DNA from 4 places in the Oenococcus kitaharae DSM 17330 genome. Region 3 is predicted to be linked to each of the others. Evidence: predicted binding sites of a transcription regulator. Region 3 holds the regulator's gene; each other region holds the start of a gene.
The links. The regulator Rex, encoded in region 3, represses fermentation and respiration genes when NADH is low (regulators of the CRP and FNR family bind a similar motif). The targets are predictions, from matches to a motif close to TTGTGAANTANTTCACAA.
Positions count from the first base shown of each region.

Region 1: the regulator Rex is predicted to act here: its motif matches at 1,497-1,514, upstream of OKIT_RS03420 (NADP-dependent (R)-specific alcohol dehydrogenase).
Region 2: the regulator Rex is predicted to act here: its motif matches at 1,473-1,490, upstream of adhP (alcohol dehydrogenase AdhP).
Region 4: the regulator Rex is predicted to act here: its motif matches at 1,086-1,103, upstream of adhE (bifunctional acetaldehyde-CoA/alcohol dehydrogenase).

Region 1 covers NZ_CM001398.1:683,267-686,420, reverse strand. Annotated here, with positions in the region: gene OKIT_RS03430 (aldo/keto reductase) at 1-173, shown strand, start outside; gene OKIT_RS03425 (hypothetical protein) at 300-569, opposite strand; gene OKIT_RS03420 (NADP-dependent (R)-specific alcohol dehydrogenase) at 695-1,456, opposite strand; gene OKIT_RS03415 (ABC transporter transmembrane domain-containing protein) at 1,572-3,143, opposite strand.
Region 2 covers NZ_CM001398.1:949,157-952,310, forward strand. Annotated here, with positions in the region: gene OKIT_RS04675 (aldo/keto reductase) at 1-237, shown strand, start outside; gene OKIT_RS04680 (DUF488 domain-containing protein) at 505-894, shown strand; gene OKIT_RS04685 (DNA-deoxyinosine glycosylase) at 875-1,408, shown strand; gene adhP (alcohol dehydrogenase AdhP) at 1,542-2,594, shown strand; gene OKIT_RS04695 (AbrB/MazE/SpoVT family DNA-binding domain-containing protein) at 2,645-3,154, opposite strand, start outside.
Region 3 covers NZ_CM001398.1:1,754,940-1,758,093, forward strand. Annotated here, with positions in the region: gene groL (chaperonin GroEL) at 1-511, opposite strand, end outside; gene OKIT_RS08835 (GroES family chaperonin) at 515-790, opposite strand; gene OKIT_RS08840 (redox-sensing transcriptional repressor Rex) at 904-1,569, opposite strand; gene tsaD (tRNA (adenosine(37)-N6)-threonylcarbamoyltransferase complex transferase subunit TsaD) at 1,649-2,674, opposite strand; gene rimI (ribosomal protein S18-alanine N-acetyltransferase) at 2,671-3,154, opposite strand, start outside.
Region 4 covers NZ_CM001398.1:1,154,443-1,157,596, forward strand. Annotated here, with positions in the region: gene OKIT_RS05815 (acetate/propionate family kinase) at 1-1,013, shown strand, start outside; gene adhE (bifunctional acetaldehyde-CoA/alcohol dehydrogenase) at 1,144-3,154, shown strand, end outside.

The DNA of each region.
Region 1 (3,154 bases), 760 kb from region 3:
AAGCAACTGTCGCTCAAGTCATGATCGCTTGGTACATGGCCGATCCCGATGTCAGTGTTGTGATCCCCGGTGCCCGCAAGGCCGAGCAAGTCAAAAGCAACGCTGCTGCTTTGTCAATTGATATCAGCGACAAGGAATTCAAGACAATCGATCAGCTGTTTGCCGGATTTTAAAAAATCAGCTCAGCAGATGAAAGACCGTCCATAATTAGTGGACGGTTTTATTTTTTGGACTTCTCTAAGACAAATGTGCTCGCTATGCACAACAAGTAGTGAACACATTCATCTTTTTAAATCTTTTTAACGCTTTAATTTATCAGTTTTCAGATAAAAGAATCCTAGCAGAATCAAGATGACAGGCCACACGAAGACAACTTGGCCTTGTGGCAAAAAGCTAAAGTAGTGATGCAGGGCTAGAGCCAAAAATAATAATACACCAATGGCAAGAAGCGAGTAGCTGCGGTAAGACCGCAATTTTTGCATTAATGAGGTATCCTGTGTCCTATTGCTGACATAAATAGTCAAAGCGAGTATTAAAATAAAAACGATGTTAAAAGAATCATCCGTCATGATTGGTCTCCTTCAATAATAAAGACATGATTTTTTTATAATACACTTTCTTGGTTCAATACATCCATAAAATAAAAACCGTCCATAATTAGTGGACGGTTTTTCTATATATTGATGCAGCAACATTATTGAGCTGTGTAGCCGCCATCAACTGTAAATTCAGAACCAGTCGCAAATTTGGCTTCTTCAGAACCCAGATAAACAGCCAACCAGCCGATATCATCCGGGACACCAATATGTCCCATCGGCGTCTTGGTGCGATCGCTCATAGCTGCTTCAGCGCCAGGCATATTGTCCACCAAAGGTGTCTTAATATAACCCGGATGGATTGTATTCACACGTAGGTTATAATCATTTTTCGCGCAATACAAAGCAGCTGATTTACTCATAATCCGCAAAGCACCCTTCGTCGCATTATAGGCGAACAAATCAGGATCACCGATCAAACCTTCAATACTCGAAACATTCAAAATAACTGCATCCCCGCTTTTAGGGTGCTTCATATTAATCACGCCATAATGCGTACCAAGGTAGACACCGTCCAGATTGACTGCCATGGTCTGGCGCCACTGTGCATAATCTGTGTTTTCAACGTTTCCAGGAACGCCAATACCAGCATTGTTTACCAGAATATCTACCTTACCAAATTCGGCAATTGTGTCGGCAAATAATTTCTTCCAGCCTTCTTCATCAGAAGCATCATGCACCACGAACTTAGCATTAGCCGAATTATCCAAGGAAGCTAAAGCCTTCTCGCCAACAGCTTGCCTGCGGCCGGTAAAGACCACTTTGGCACCTTCCTTCAAATACAAGTCAACAATCGATAAGCCGATGCCTAGCGTTCCGCCAGTCACAATCGCGACTTTGTCTTTCAAACGATCTGTCATATTAAATACCTCCGTATCCACAAAATATTTTACTCGGACTTTGTTACAAAGTAAACAATGTGAAATTTGACTAATTTTGTCACAATTCGCATGACGTCAGATGCATACAGATGCTTTAGGGTTTTAACAAATTCAGTTTCATCAAAGATGCTTGAATCGTCGGATCCTGTAACGGTCCGTTAGCAGCAATTTCGCCATCGGCCATGACTAAAATCTGATCGGCAAAGGTAAATAAGGCCTCATTGTAGTGATGCGTAATGACGGTCCAGCCTGAATCCAGCTGCATGAGCATCTCTTCAATCGCCTGTGCTGTATGCGGGTCCAATCCGCTAGCAGGTTCGTCGAAAAGAAGATAGTCAAAATGACCCAACAGCGTTCGGGCAATAAATAAACGTTTAGCTTCACCACCGGATAATTCGTGTCCAGAACTAGATAACTGTTTGGCGAAGGCTTCGCCATTGGCATAATTGCTTAATTGAGCTTGCGCTAGGGCTGATTGAAGCTGACTCTTTGAAAATTTTTGCCTGAATAGACTGAGATTATCTTGAAAACTGGCCGAGAAAATTGCACCACTTTGTTCAGCGACACCTAAGCGAGCACGCAGACTTGCCAGATCAATATTTTTTTGGTCATGGCCATTAATCAGAATTTTACCTGTATAGCCGTTTTTATCCAGCAAAGGCAGATTCATGAAGCTTGTCTTGCCGGAACCCGTCTTGCCGACAATCAAGTAATGCTTGTCAGTCTCAAATTTGAAATTAATGTGACGAAGAATTGTCTGATCCTTCTTTGTATAAACAATATCTTGATAGGCGATTGACTTTAATTTATTAATTGTTTGACCGACTGGATTTTTTTGCTGCAAGGCTAAATTAGCTTGAATCTTTTTGGCTGCTTCTTGACCTCCCACATAGTCAGCCATGAGCCCCGATGCCGACTGCAGCGGTTCAGCGATAAAAATCATCAACTGCGAAAAAGCCACTAACTGACCCAATGAGATTGATTTATTCATGACGAAATAAATCCCGCCAACCCAAGTACCGAGATAGAGAAAATTATCAAGCAGCTGCGATAAACTGCCAATTAGTTTTCGATTTTTCTGATCTTTATTTTGTTTGGTCAACCAATCTTGATTCTGGCGGTCAAAAAGATGACGCATAATGCGATCGACATTAAAAAGCTGAATCGTTCTTAAGCCATCTAAGATATTCCGCAAAATCTGTGTGTATTTTTCCGAGGAAGCAAGGACATCTTTTTTCGAAGCTTTCAACAATTTTTGATTTAAAAGCGGAATAAATAGGCCGGGCAAGCACAACACCAGGACGACCAAACAGAGCATGGGCTGGATAAAAAGTGAAATGACCATGGCAATGATAAATTGACACAGTTCAGCATAGATGGACACAGTTGCACGCAAATAATCGTCTTGCAGCACAGCCATATTATTAGTTAATTGATTAAAAGAACTGGATTTATTGTCATCACGACTTGAAGCCAGCGCTTGCTGCTCAGATAAATATTTGTGCATAAGACTAGCTCTGACAGCAGCAGCGGTCAAATTCAACCATTTCTCCCTGAAATAAGAACTAAAAAAATAAAAGAGTGCATCGACAACGATATAAGCCAATACCAGCAGAACCAATAAACCATAAGTGATATGTGCCCTGCCGTTAGCAGCATCTGTCAATAATTACAGAA
Region 2 (3,154 bases), 810 kb from region 3:
GGTCTGGCAACACAAGACGAGATTCAGAAAATTGCTGATAAATATCAGGTTTCTGTCCCGCAAATTGCCCTTAAATATGTGCTTCAAAAAGATATTCTGCCTTTGCCGCGTGCAACGAAGGCTGAGCATGCCAAATCCAATGCTACACTTGATTTCCAACTTTCGGACGCCGACATGGCTATTTTGGATCGGATTCCCGATACAGGCCAGGCCCGTCATAATGTGACAATGGGATGAGCCAAACGGTTGAAGGAAATTTTATTAGTCGAATTTATTAGACATAAAAGCCGGCAACATCTCAAAGAGAACTTGAAAACGAGCGATTAGTTGGAACAGCCTTTTTCAAGCAGTGTTTTTAATTTTAAGTAAATCTTTCTTTATTTCATGCGTTACGAGCAATACATGTTAATCTTGATTGGACTTTCTTTTTAATGTTTTTGGCAACCTTAATTGGTCTGATAAATGATTAGCCAAAAAAAATTTGCAAGCTAGAATAAGGAGTATATGATCAAATTTGAGAGAATTTACGGATCTGAATCAAAAGGGTATCGGGTTTTAATTGATGGGCTTTGGCCTCGCGGCGTCAGCAAAGAGAAGGCCGCAATTGATCTTTGGGCGAAAGATATTGCGCCTTCTGAAGATTTGCGGCAGAAATATCATGATGGAGATTTGGATGAAATGGCTTTTCGTGCAATCTATTTGACAGAATTATCCAGCAATCCAGCCACAGCCGAATTTCTACAGACTTTGAAGGATCATCCAGACAGTATTTTGCTGTATGCATCTAGAGAAAACCATGAAAATAATGCCAAAGTTCTCGCAAATTACCTAACACGTCAGGGAGTTGCTTTTGAAACGGGTTCAAGCAGCACAAATGAAACAACACAAGCCTGATTATCAGCACGTTGTTCATCCATGGCCGCCACTTTATGACGAACACTCTAAAGTTCTCCTACTTGGGTCGCTGCCATCACCCAAATCTTTATCTTTCGGTTTTTATTATGGCAGTCCGCAAAACATTTTTTGGCAGACTTTAGCTAAAGTCCTCGATCAAAAAGAAGCTGATAAGACTATAGAATCGCGTCGCAATTTTGCTTTAAGGAATCATATTGCTATTTGGCAGACGCTCGCAGAAGCCGATATTATCGGTTCCCAGGATGCAACAATTAAAAATCCCGTTGCAAATGATTTTTCAAATTTATTAGCAAGCTCACAAATTCAAACGATTTTTACCGAAGGCAAGAAGTCAACAGAACTCTTCAATCGATTAGTAGCGCCAGCAATCGGTCAAGAAGCAATTTATTTGCCTTCAACATCGCCGGCTAATCGGGCCACACAAGCGAAGCCGATTTTCATGGCTCGTTGGTCATTGGTTAAACAAGCACTGGAAGGTCAGACCTTAAAATGAGGCGGCCTTTTTATTTGCAGTTTTCACAATGTTTTTATTTTCACAAATGTATGCTATATTGAGTTTGTAAATTTTTGTACAAACTAATACAAAAATCGAAATAAACTACCTAAAAAAGAGGTCGGAGACAAAAATGAAAGCAGCTCTTGTTCGAGAAAAAAATGATGGATTTGTTGATTTAGTAGATGACTGGGAGCCTCGTAAACTGGCTTTTGGTGATGCTTTGGTCGATGTTGAATACTGTGGTTTATGCCACACGGATTTGCATTGTGCAAGTGGAGATTTTGGTGATCCTAATACCATGGGAACGCGCAACGGCAGTTGGCGCCGTGTTATCGGTCATGAAGGTGTCGGTATTGTTTCTAAACTTGGTGAAGGTGCGGATCAGTATTTGAAAGTCGGTGACCGTGTTTCAATTGCTTGGTTCTATGATGCTTGTGGTGTGTGTGATTATTGTGTTTCAGGCAATGAGACGTTCTGCCGTAAGGTAAGAAATTCTGGCTATACTGTTGATGGTGCGATGGCTCAACAAGTTGTTGTGAACGCAAAATATGCCGTGAAGGTGCCATCCGATTTGGATCCAGCGGCTGCTTCTTCCATCACGTGTGCCGGTGTCACGATGTATAAAGCATTGAAAGTCGGTGAGACGAAGCCTGGCCAGTGGGTATCAGTCCATGGTGCTGGCGGACTTGGTAACTTGGCTGTTCAGTATGCACACAATGTTTTCGGTGCACATGTTGTTGCTATTGATGGCAACCCTGATAAATTGGAAGCCGCTAAAGAAAACGGTGCCGATATTATTGTTAATCGCAAAACTGAAGATGTCGTTGCTAAAGTTAACAAATTAACTGGTGGTGTTCATAATGCCCAAGTAACGGCTGTCAATGATGCAGCCTTCTCTCAAGCTGTTAACGTTCTTCGCCCATTGGGCAAACTAGTTGCCGTTGCATTACCTCAAGGCGATATGGCTTTGAATATTGCTAAGACAGTCTTAGATGGTATTGAAGTTCGCGGTTCTTTGGTTGGCACACGTGCAGATTTGAAAGAAGCCTTCCAGTTTGGCGCTGAAGGCAAAGTCACACCAATCGTTGAAAAAGTTGATTTGAAAGATATTAATGATGTGATTGAAGAGATGAAAGAAGGTAAAATTACCGGACGTAAAGTCTTTGATTTTACTCATATGTAAATCTAAAAAGAATGATTAAAAAAGCTCTGGTGATTTCTTGCCAGAGCTTTTTATTTTATTTCAATCGTGAAGATTTCGGCGTTTTCCAGGTAGAGGTTATTTAAATTCTGCATTAGTAAAATTAACCAGCCAAAAGCTAGCCCAAATGAAATGATTTCAAAAGCCGTTAGCGACAGGTAATGAACCCACTGAAACAAGATTTCCGATAAGGCTAGCAAGCCGGCAAAACCATAGGCTGTTAGCAGAAATTCTTTTGTAATACCTGGCAGCAACCAGCGAATACCAATAATTATCAGTAGAATAAATACAACAAGCAGATTGGATGTCCACCAATGCAGCTGATGCAGCCAATCGATGGCGCGATTATTTTGAAAAACACCGACTAACCCGAAGGCGATTGACGAGCCTGTCAGCAAAATCCGTAGAATCCGTGTTTGAATTGTGATGAATTTAGGAATTAAAGACAGCAGTGAAAAAATATAATCAATCAAAGTCAGCATAATCGAGGCTGAAAAAATGAGGGTGAAATTAAACTGCCACCAGTTGTTTGATAGATTAGA
Region 3 (3,154 bases):
CATCATGACCAACTTTTTCCATAGCATCAGCAATCAACTTGCCCGTCTCTTCATTTGCAGCCGAAATCGAAGCAATTTGCTGAATAGAAGAAGAGTCTTTAACTTCATGAGATTCCTTTTTCAAAGCATCGACAGCGGCGGCAGTGGCTTTTTCAATACCAGCACGAATGCCGACAGGATTAGCACCAGCCGTCACGTTCTTCAAGCCTTCGTTAACGATTGCTTGTGTCAAAACAGTCGCAGTTGTCGTACCATCACCGGCAACATCATTAGTCTTAGAAGCGGCTTCAGTCACGAGCTTGGCACCCATATTTTCGTAATGGTCGTCTAATTCGATGGCTTTGGCAATTGTGACACCATCATTTGTAATCGTTGGTGTACCGTAATTCTGCTCCAAAACAACATTGCGTCCTTTAGGACCAATCGTTGTCTTAACAGCATTTGCCAACTTGTCAATTCCTGCCTGCATACGTGTGCGGGCATCTTCAGAAAAACGTACTTCTTTAGCCATGAATTACAAAACCCCCAGAATATCTTTTTCGTGAACGATGAGATAATCTTCTCCATCGATCGTAACTTGTGAACCGGCGTATTTATCAAACATTACTTTGTCGCCGACTTTGACAGACTTAGGAGCTTCAGTATCCCCAATTCCCGTTTCAGAAACTGCCACAACAGAACCTGTAACTGGTTTTTCTTTGGCGTTGTTTGCAATTAAAATCCCACCAACCTTTTCTTCTTCGGGCTGGTCAATACTAAGAACAATTCGATCACCTAATGGTTTAATCATGAATTTAAAAACCTCCTTTAATTTGTTCCGCGTAAAATTATAACGCAATTGGTCAAAAAAGGTCAAACTTTTTGACAAATCCTGACTATTTTAGAAAATAATAAAAAAACGCTTTATTTAGCGCTTTTAATGTTCTTAAAATTATCCACAAAATAGATCAAAGTCTGCATACCGGTCGTCAAATCGACATTCTGCACACGGACACTGGATGGTACCGTAATCCGAATCGGTGAGAAGTTCAAAATTCCCTTGATACCAGCTGCAACTAATTGATCGGTCACTTCTTGAGCTGCTTTTTCCGGCACTGTCAGAATAGCGATCGTAATATTGTTGGCATGCAGCCGTTCTGCCAATTCTTTAACATGATAAACTGGAACCGATTTTCCCATTTCGTTTACCAGCTTGATCGAGCGCTTATCATCGTCAGCATCAAAGCCCATGACGATTTCAATATTGCTGGTATGACTGAAATTATTTTTCATCAAAGCCTGGCCTAGATTTCCAACACCAACCACGGCCACTTTGTTCAGCTTATCTTGCGACAATACCTTACTAAAGAAGCTTAAGAGCGCGCTGACATCGTAACCGAATCCGCGTTTGCCCAAAGCGCCAAAATAAGAGAAGTCGCGGCGAACTGTAGCTGCATCGAACTTAATCGCCTCAGAAATTTCGCTTGAATTGATCCGCTTGATACCAGCATCATTCAATGTGGATAAATAATAATAATAAATCGGCAAACGTTGTGCAGTCGCCCGCGGTATTTGATTTTCAGAAGTCATATCCTTTAAAGTCCCCCAGAACCATTTCTATTACATTGTAAACGAACTAGATAAAAAAATCACAAAAAATGTGAAATAATCACATTCTCGAAAAATTCAGAGATGGATCCGTATTCAAATCCAGCCCTGAAAAACGGCCGGCTTTAAAATTCAGATATGCGGCTGCACCAATCATCGCCGCATTATCACCTGCCAGTGAAATCGGCGCCTCTGTCAGTTTCAAATGATAGGTCTGGGCCAGATGCTCAATCGCTGTGCGCAAAGCTAGATTTGCCGCAACACCACCACCTAGAAGAAGCTGCACGGGTTGAAACACTTGAATTGCGGCTTCGGTTTTTTCAATAATCGCTTCCACAACCGCTTTTTGAAAACTCGCCGCAACATCATTTTTATTAATCTGCTCGGAAAGCTGATCAGCATGATGCACATAATTTAAAACAGACGACTTCAAGCCGGAAAAAGAAAAATCAAAGGTGTTTTCCGTGTGTGCGATCGGAAAATGAATGTTGGCTTGCCCCTTTGCTGCCATTTCCTGCATTTCTTTGCCGGCAGGATAATTCAGCCCGAGAATGCGGCCCACTTTATCAAAAGCCTCGCCGGCGGCATCATCTAGAGTTGTGCCGATAATTTGAAAAGAGTTTTCCTTTGCCATCCAAAGCAATTCGGTATGTCCGCCAGAAACCATCACAGCCATGGCTGGATAACTGGTCGGCTGGACAAAATTAGCTGCGCTGATATGCCCTGCTAAGTGATTAACAGCAATAAAGGGCAGGCCGTGAACCATCGCAAACGTTTTACCGGCCATTAAGCCAATCAATAAAGAACCAACCAGCCCAGGGCCGTATGTCGCAGCCACTGCCGATAGTTGTGCAGCCGGATCAGTCACGGATGCCTCCTGCAGGGCTTCTTTTGTCACACGGTTGATCCACTCCAAATGGTGCCTGCTGGCGACCTCCGGAACAATCCCGCCAAAGCGTTGATGACTGGCAATTTGCGTTGCCACAATATTACTGAGAATTTCGTGACCGTTTTTTACAACTGCTGCACTGGTCTCATCCGCCGAAGACTCAAAGGCCAAAATTAAATTATCTTGTTTTGCTGTCAAAACAGCCACTCCATTTCTATTGCATCTTCGTGATCATCATTATAGTAACCAATCAATTCCGATTTTTTCTTAAAACCAATTTTTTCATATAAACGGCGTGCATGTGCGTTAGACCGGCGTACTTCCAGCGTGAGGCGCTGCAAATGATTTAGTTGGGCGATTTTCCCAGCATAGTTCAGCAAGTAACTGCCTAACCCTTTGCTTTGCCATATTGGCAGCACAGCAATATTTGTAATATGCAAGTCCTTGCTGTTGCGGCGATATGTCAATCCAATAAATGCAATCGCCTGTCCCTCGACACTGGCCGAAAGATATAAATTGTGCCGGCCGTAAGCAATCTCAGTCACAAAAGCCAATTGATTCCAGGGAGCTAGTCCAGTATAAACAGCTTCCTCAATAGCAACAAGTTTTTTGCTGTCCTCTAGGTCCGCCTGTCGAATCAACACTTTTTTTCCGGCAATCGAAATCTCATGCTCAGTA
Region 4 (3,154 bases), 600 kb from region 3:
CAAACCATGAAGAGGCGATTAACTTTACGCTTGCTCAATTTAAAGATTTGGGTATTGTGAAGGATTTTGATGAGATTAAAGGAATTGGCCACCGTATTGTGGCCGGTGGCGAATGGTTCAACAAGTCAGTCCTTATTGATGATGAAGTCCTGAAGAAAATTGAACGTTTGGCAGCCTACGCGCCGTTGCATAACCCAGCCAATGCATTGGGAATTAAAGCTTTTTCTAAAATTATTCCTAATGCTGTCGAAGTAGCCGTTTTTGATACGGCTTTCCATCAGACGATGCCTAAGGAAAACTATTTATACGCAGTTCCATATGAGTATTACACGAAGTATGGTGTTCGCAAATACGGGGCACATGGTACTTCACATAAATATGTGGCCGAGCAGGCCGCTCAAATGCTGCACAAACCGCTTGAAAGTTTGAAGCTGATTACCATGCATCTTGGCGCCGGCGCATCAGTTACAGCGATCAAAGACGGAAAATCCTTGGACACCTCGATGGGATTCTCTCCGTTAGCTGGATTAATTATGGCGACGCGGTCAGGGGATGTCGATGTATCGCTGGTTAATTATGTGAAAGGCAAAGAAGGGCTGTCTGATCAGCAGATGCTGGATATTCTGAATCATAAGTCCGGCTTGCTTGGTATTTCTACTTTATCTAGCGATATGCGCGATTTGCTCGATGTTTATGATACTAATGAACATGCTCGATTAGCTGTTAATATGTTCGTTAATCGTGTTGTTAATTATATTGCACAATACTATTTCGAGCTTCAGGGTGTTGATGCTTTGGTCTTTACAGCCGGTATTGGTGAGAATTCTGTGCCGATTCGAAAGATGATTTTGGAAAAATTGGCTTTTCTTGGTGTCAAATTGGATGAAAAAGCTAATGATCAGCATGGGGTTCAGACAGCGATTACACAACCCGATTCCTCGATTACGGCTTTTCTGATTCCAACCAATGAGGAGCTGGAAATTGCGCGTGATGTTCAAAATTTGATGAAATAAAGAAAAACGTCTTCGGGCGTTTTTTTATTATCTTTTTGCTTGACATTATAGTTGTGAAGTTTTACACTAATAATGTTAATAAGTTCACAAAGTTGTTTATGAGATCGGGCTTATTACAAAAGGAGAACTGATGGCAGTTGAAACTAAAAAAATCACTAAGAAACAGCTGACTCTAGAAGAAATTCAGGCTAAAAAGGATTTGGCTGCGCAGTACATTCAAGAGCTTGTTGATAAGTCCAAAGAGGCTTTACTGGAATTTTCATCTTATACACAAAAACAAGTCGACCAGATTGTCGCGGCTATGGCCTTGGCCGGCTCAGAGCATTCTTTGGAACTGGCACATTTTGCCTATAACGAGACTGGCCGTGGCATTGTCGAGGATAAGGATACAAAGAATCGTTTCGCATCCGAATCTGTTTACAATGCGATTAAAAATGATAAAACGGTCGGTGTCATTGACGAGGATCCCGTTACCGGAAAGGTCAATTTGGCCGCACCCCTTGGCATTCTTGCCGGAATCGTGCCGACAACCAATCCAACTTCGACGACTATTTTTAAGTCCTTGCTGACAGCTAAAACACGTAACACAATTATTTTTGCCTTTCACCCTCAAGCGCAAACATCTTCGGTGGCTGCTGCCGAAATTGTTTATCAAGCAGCTCGCAAGGCGGGTGCACCTAAGAATTTTATTCAATGGATTGAAACACCTTCGTTAGAAAATACGACTGCTTTAATGCGGAACCCTGGTATTGCTTCTATTTTGGCCACAGGTGGTCCTGCTATGGTACACGCGGCTCTCACATCAGGCAATCCGTCAATGGGTGTCGGAGCTGGTAATGGTGCCATATTTATCGACCATACCGCTCGTGTCCGCCGCGCCGTTGAGGACCTGCTTTTGTCCAAGCGTTTTGATAACGGTATGATTTGTGCCACAGAGAACTCAGCCGTGATTGAAGCATCTGTTTACGATGAGTTTATGGAACTGATGCAGCAAAAAGGTGCTTATCTCGTTCCAAAAAATGACTATAAAAAAGTCGCTGACTTTGTTTTCAATGATAAGCACGGTGTTAACGGCCCGGTTGCCGGTATGAGTGGTCGCTGGATTGCTGAAAAATCCGGTATTAACCTGCCAGAAGGCAAAGATGTCCTTTTGTTCGAACTTGATCAAAACAACATTGGCGAGAAACTTTCTTCCGAAAAATTGAGTCCCTTGCTTTCAATCTATAAAGTTCAGGACCGTCAAGAAGGTATTAAAGTTGTTCAGCGTTTATTGGCTTACCAAGGTGCCGGCCATAATGCGGCGATCCAAATTGGTACACAAGACGATCCTTTTGTTAAAGAATATGCGGACGCTATCAATGTTTCTCGGATTCTTGTCAATCAGCCCGATTCGATTGGCGGTGTTGGCGATATTTATACAGATGCATTGCGTCCTAGCCTGACGTTAGGAACAGGATCTTGGGGGAAGAATTCGTTGTCGCATAACTTGTCTACTTATGATTTGCTGAACATTAAAACTGTTGCACGCCGTCGTAACCGGCCACAATGGGTACGTCTGCCAAAGGACATTTACTACGAGAGAAACGCCATCACTTATCTGCAGGAATTGCCAAAAGTTGATCGTGCCTTTATCGTGACAGGACATTCGATGGTCAAGTACGGTTTTGTCGATCGCGTCTTAGAACAGTTTGCCTTGAGAAACGATCAAGTCAAGACCAGCATTTACAGTTCTGTACAGGCTGATCCCTATTTGAGCCAGGCCGTTCAGATTGCCAAGCAGATGCAGGAATTCCAGCCCGATACAGTTATTGCGCTAGGCGGCGGATCACCTTTGGATGTTGCTAAAATTTCACGTTTTCTGTATGAATATGCACAGCAATCAGGTCAGGACGATTTTCTGGACGACAATGATGCAATTAAAGACTTGTTTAAGGGCCTGCAGCAGAAATTCATGGATATTCGCAAGCGAATCGTTAAATTCGAACATCAGAATCTGACACAGTTGGTTGCGATTCCAACGACTTCCGGAACTGGTTCTGAAGTGACGCCTTTCTCGGTTATTACTGATGATGAAACGCATGTGAAATACCCATTAGCCGATTATGAATTAACACCGCAAGTCGCCATCGTTGATCCGGAAT